Regions from separate parts of the Paenibacillus sp. NPDC058367 genome, predicted to be linked through region 2. Evidence: predicted binding sites of a transcription regulator. Region 2 holds the regulator's gene; the other holds the start of a gene.

Region 1 (3,208 bases), 370 kb from region 2:
GGTTCGTAATGCGTTGCTCGGCCCATTGCTTTGCATACAAGGGGTCATCAAGAAATCTTTCCTGCTGTAGCCGTTGCACCACTTCCGCAATAATAGTCTCCCCTATTTCCTTCTGCCGTAAACGGCGAGTCATTTCCATAGCGGTACGTGGCTTCCGTTCTAGATAACGAAGTCCTTCTACATAAGCTCGTTGTCGCTCATCAGCAACAACAATTTCCTCCAAATCGGCTTTCATAAAAGAATTTCCAGTAATCATCCGATATTTAATCATGACGTCTTCGTGTACAGTCATGTTATAGGCTCCGAAATGTATGATGTAGCGGTGGTCCGACTTCTTCTGACGTTCTACCTTAGTAATTTCTAAAAGTTCTCCATCAGGAAAATCAGATAGGACCTGTACGTCCTGCTCATCCGATTCAAAATCCATATCCAGCTGTATTACCATAGTTGCTTGTCACCTCATAGCAATAAAATATCCCCACAAAGTGCGGCTTAACTTCGGTGCGTACTCAGGTACTTTGGGGGGACCCCAAATATATATGTTCTTACACTGTTAAGAAAAGACACCCTGCAACAATGAATCACAGGGCGTCCTATTCCTTAGTAAATTCTATTGTTCGATTTCGAGAAGTAGCTTTTCTTCTTCCTCTTGCTCTGCAATGATTTCCGCTTCATTTGGTGCAGCAACAATAGTGGACAGGTTACTTGCTTCACGGATCTTGTTCTCAATGATAAGTGCAATATCTTGATGTTCTTTCAAGAACTGTTTGGCATTCTCACGTCCTTGACCGAGACGCTCACCCTCATAGGAATACCATGCACCACTCTTATTCACGATGTCCATTTCAGTACCGATGTCTACAAGACTTCCTTCTCTGGAAATCCCTTCACCATACATGATATCAACATCAGCTTGTTTAAATGGAGGTGCTACCTTATTCTTCACAATCTTGATCTTGGTTCGGTTACCTACAACGTCGTTACCCATCTTAATACTTTCGACACGGCGAACATCCAACCGTACGGAAGAGTAGAATTTCAACGCCCGACCACCCGGTGTTGTCTCAGGGTTACCGAACATAACACCAATTTTCTCACGAAGCTGGTTAATAAAGATAGCAATTGTATTCGATTTACTAATGGCACCAGATAGCTTCCGAAGCGCTTGAGACATCAAACGAGCCTGTAGGCCGACGTGAGAGTCACCCATATCACCTTCGATTTCCGCTTTAGGAACCAACGCAGCTACGGAGTCAACGACAATAATGTCTACTGCACCACTACGGACAAGTGCTTCAGCAATCTCAAGTGCCTGTTCACCCGTATCTGGCTGAGATAGCAACAATTCATCAATGTTTACGCCCAAGTTACGTGCATACTTCGGATCGAGCGCATGCTCAGCATCGATAAATGCAGCTTGTCCTCCTTGTTTTTGCACTTCTGCAATAGCATGAAGAGCAACAGTCGTTTTACCGGAGGATTCAGGTCCGTATACTTCAATAATACGTCCCTTTGGAAGTCCGCCTATACCTAACGCAATATCAAGTGCCAAAGATCCGCTAGGTACAACTTCCACTTGCATATGAGTGGATTCTCCCAGTTTCATGATCGAACCTTTACCAAATTGTTTTTCTATTTGACGAAGCGCCATATCAAGCGCTGCACGACGATCTGACAATCAGACCACTTCCTTCACTGTTTATAATAATATAATAACGCGTTTTTGAGGTCTTGCCAAGCTTTTTTTCGAACATACATTCGTTTTTTTTGTCTCAAGCGTTAATTATCCCTTTTATTGTAAGCCTCCCTCCGGACATAGAAGTTAACTGATTTCTCTACTTCACCGGACATCAACGACTTATGATCAAAACCAAAACAGCGATCAAAATCTCCGCAGATATACAAAAAACCGCAGCAAAGAAATCTCAGTGCCACGGTTCTTCCGTATGTCTCAATTATAACTGGGCTAATCTCCCATTACAAGTCTGAGCCTTCAAGAGGTGTCTCCACCTTCCGTTCCTCAAGTCTGCGCCATAGACGATACAACAGGGCTTTAACAGTACGCAGTCGTATATTTTCACGTGTACCTTTAAGATTAAGCTCGTATACTTCTGTCTTACGCCCGCGTTCAGCTAAACCAATAAATACAAGTCCAACTGGCTTACGTTCAGAATAGCCTGGTCCTGCTACACCAGTTACAGATAAACCGAAATCACTATCTGCGATCATTCTCACCTGATCAGCTAACACCTCGGCAACTTCACGACTAACTGCCCCTGGAGCATCTGGCCCCTCCAAATAAGCACTTGGCACATTTAGAAGTTTTTTCTTCAGGTCGTTGGAATAACAGACGATTCCTCCCGCAAACATCGAAGCACTGCCTGGAATGTTAGTTATACTCTCCATCAGCAAGCCTCCCGTGCAACTCTCTGCCGCACTTAAAGTCAGACCTGCATCCGCCATCCAATCCACAATCAATTGCTCCAGTGGAACATCAATATTTGCATATAAATGTTCTGGCAAAATCTCTTTGATCTGTTTCTCCAGAATCTCCAGCTTCTTGTAAGCTTCATGCTCGGAAGGCGCTTTTGTCGAAATACGAACGGTTACCTCTCCCTCTTTAGCGTAAGGAGCTATGGTTGGGTCTGTCTGGCTGTGAATAAGATCAATGAGCTTATCCTCAAGCAGTGATTCTCCGATACCGGCAAATTTAAGCATTTTAGAATAAAGTGGCATTTCTGTCGTTAGAGCGTGCTGCTGGAGCCACGGTACAGCTTTATCTACGAACATCGGCTTCATCTCGCGAGGCGGACCAGGAAGCACAATATAATATTTCTTTTCATGCTCAAAAGCAATGCCAACAGCAAGACCAATCTCATTTGGCAAAGGTGTAGTTCCTTCAATTATAAGTGCCTGTTTACGATTATTCTCCGTCATTACAATCTTTCGATCATCAAAGAAACGTTGTACATGATCCATTGCCAAGCGATCTATATGAAGTGTGCGACCTAAGGAAGCAGCCAGCGCGTCCTTCGTTAGATCATCTTCTGTAGGACCAATACCACCGGTAAATATGATAACATCCGCTCTGCTTTGAGCGATCTCAATGGCTTGCTGCAAGCGACTGCTGTTATCCCCAACTACGGTTTGAAAATATACATCAATCCCAATAGCAGCTAGCTCAATAGACAAAAACTGGGCATTACTA
Region 2 (3,208 bases):
TCAAAACTTTCCCTCCCCTTATAAATTAATTCTAACTCTGCCATGAGAAAAAGAGCTTGTCAAGGTTTACTCCCTGCAAGCTCTTCATGTCCTCTTATTATGTTCTTAGAATATTAATATATAGGTAAAGTGAGAATATCTCCAGCATTAATCTGACTACCTTTAATGCCATTGAATTTTTTAATTCCTTCTATATATACAGCCGTTTTCATATCAGAAGGTTTATTCTCAAGAGCAATACTCCAAAGTGTATCTCCACGTTCAACCACTACGCGCTTCTCATCCTTCATTAAAGTAGTAGATCCTGCAAATACATTACCTACTACTGTAAGTCCTGATAGTACGAGCACAATGATCAATGTCAGTTTAATAACAAAATCTCTTCGGAACAAACGCATCAAGCCTTCAAGCAAAAGCTCTGTTATCTCTTTAATCTGAGCTGAATAACGGGTAATAGGATTATGTCCTAAAGATTCAACCACTGGGGCTTTATCGTAGATGCTACGGTATGTACTGTATTTTAACATGAATATCATCCTCCAAACACTTGTTCTTACTTTTGAAATTATAATAACACGAACATGTGTTTTGTTCAATACTATTTTAGAACAATTGTTCTCTTTTTTTCAGAGGTTAATATTTACCATATTCTTCATATAAAGAATCACTCTTATCGTTTAGTTGAAGGAAACGCAATCAATACAAGACTACCATTTATTAACTCTTTCGAATTAATATTTATAATAGTTAGAACTTATGTTTGTGCGAACGGTAGTTCTATGTTATAATTTTCCCAAACATTACTATATGGGGTTGATTCCAATGTCAAAGATTTCAAGTCGCCAGCTGGCGATCCTGGAATTTATACGTAGCGAAGTCCGCAGCAAGGGTTATCCTCCTTCCGTCCGGGAGATTGGAGAAGCTGTTGGTCTTGCTTCCAGCTCCACAGTTCACGGTCATTTAGATCGGCTAGAGAAGAAGGGACTTATCCGTCGAGATCCAACGAAGCCTCGTGCGATAGAATTGCTTGGCCAAGAGGATTCCGAGAATGTCCATCATTTCGCGCAAACCGTCGCTCGCATTCCTGTCGTAGGTAAGGTTACCGCCGGGGTTCCTATCACTGCTACTGAGAATATTGAAGACTACTTCCCGCTTCCAACTCACTATGTTGGAGATAACAAAGTATTTATGTTATCGGTTCAAGGTGACAGTATGGTCGAAGCTGGGATTATGAATGGCGACTATGTTATTGTTCGTCAACAACAAACGGCTGATAACGGAGATATCGTTGTAGCTATGACCGAAGAAGATGAAGCAACCGTTAAGACTTTTTATAAAGAACGTGATCATATACGTCTTCAGCCGGAGAATCCGGCGTACGAGCCTCTTCGCCTTAATCGCGTGACCATTCTCGGCAGAGTTATCGGATTATTTCGAGATATCCACTAAGTATGCACTCCTACCAAGCGAAAACGGATACCGCCCTTTAAAGGACGGTATCCGTTTCTACGAGAAGTATAAGGATAGGGTATATCGTAAAAATATATACTTTCTTTTATTTTTTTAAAAGCTGTTCTGCAAATGCAGAACAGCTTTTTTATTGTTATCAAACTCCATTTATCAATCACAGAACATTTGTTCCCATAAGCTAAAATGACCATTTTTAATGAATAACCGTTTAGGCATCCTCCTCATATCTTAATTAGAAAGGAGTGTTACACAATGCCAAATTACCGGATTATAGTTGATCTGACGCAGCGTATGCTTTATCTTCTTGATAACGACATTGTGATCAGGGGTTTCCCAGTCGGAATCGGTAAAATGTTAACTCAATCACCACTCGGTGAATTCACAATCATTAACAAACAACCCGATCCAGGTGGTCCATTTGGGGTCTTTTGGATGGGTCTATCTAAGCCTCACTATGGGATACATGGAAATAATGATCCCTCATCCATAGGGCACGAAGTATCCCACGGTTGTATTCGTATGTACAATGAAGATGTGTTAGCACTAGCTGCGATTGTTCCGATTGGAACACGAGTAACGATCAGGAATTAAATCTATCTCTAAAGATAAACACGCCTCACTCATGGTTCAATGGAGGGGGCGTGTTTGTATTTATGTATTTTTGATGACCTAATAGGAATTATGTGGTTATATGTCGAATAATGTTAACAGGATTTCAAATTGAAAGGAAGTGTCTCGTTTTGAACAACTCAAAAATTAGAACCCTCGTCGATTTTAAAGTCGATGCACTTGTTAAACTCTCTGGCTTATTGTTAAACAACGATCAAGCGAGTGGAAAAAAAGTAAATTTACTCACCTCATTCGGCAGTATTCAAGGGACCATCTCCCCTTCCACCTCCAATAAAGAGGATGTTTTTGACTTAAAATCTCTAATGGATGATGTCATTGTAGATGAATACATATCTTATTTAGGTGCGGAACATCCCGATAAAAATTTCAGCTATAACTTTGTAGTCCTTAATGATGTTTCTGTAAGACCCTATACTCACTATGAATCTCCGATCGAATACAAACAGCTAATTGTTTATACCGATCAAATCACAGCCTTCAATTTCTTATGATTTTGACATATTTATTTTAAAAAGCTCTCAACAAAGCACTCCAGCAGTTGCCCCAATTTTGCACTCAGCTCGCAAAATCGGCAGATCTCTGGGTGCTTTCTCTTTTTCTAATCAGTAGTCGTTTCTAAATTCCCACGATTTTCGCTCTTAACAGATACTAGTAGAGAGAATTCAGGCATATCTTTCAATAAGCAATAAATCTTGCTCTACTGAAATCTTTGGAGGTGTGATTACATGCTGATTTTCTTGATGTATATGTTTGCCATTGTAGGAGGAGTCTTAATTCTAAGTGCCGTTATTATAGAATTAAAAAAACTATCTACTTCTTCTGAACTTTCTAAGCTGTTAAACGCAACCTCATCTTTTAATATTATATTCACCAAAACATTCATTCCGCCCAATCAATCGCACTTGATCGCCCTTAATGAACCTTATAAAAAAATAGCAATAGGTACCAGCAATCCGAAAACAAGCAAAAAAGCAATAGCAAAGCTATACTCGTTCGACAATATAATGGGATCAGAGATTGTTGTTAACGCACTAACCCTTTCAAAAGTATCTAAACGACAACAAAACAGCAAATCAACTGCTTCGAGTGCGGATATTAATGTGCTTAA

What was found. Region 2 encodes LexA, which represses DNA repair genes until DNA is damaged. Its sites were predicted from a motif close to CGAACATATGTTCG; they were not measured.
Region 1: a site for LexA is predicted at 1,748-1,761, ahead of recA (recombinase RecA). Genes of this name have one in related genera too.

What each region holds. Positions count from the first base shown of each region.
Region 1 is NZ_JBHXIZ010000002.1:406,046-409,253, reverse strand. It holds gene ACFWMP_RS12465 (regulatory protein RecX) at 1-445, opposite strand, end outside; gene recA (recombinase RecA) at 611-1,678, opposite strand; gene ACFWMP_RS12455 (competence/damage-inducible protein A) at 1,978-3,208, opposite strand, start outside.
Region 2 is NZ_JBHXIZ010000002.1:780,828-784,035, reverse strand. It holds gene ACFWMP_RS14455 (DUF896 domain-containing protein) at 1-4, opposite strand, end outside; gene ACFWMP_RS14450 (LysM peptidoglycan-binding domain-containing protein) at 114-527, opposite strand; gene lexA (transcriptional repressor LexA) at 823-1,449, shown strand; gene ACFWMP_RS14440 (L,D-transpeptidase) at 1,723-2,061, shown strand; gene ACFWMP_RS14435 (hypothetical protein) at 2,211-2,591, shown strand; gene ACFWMP_RS14430 (hypothetical protein) at 2,826-3,208, shown strand, end outside.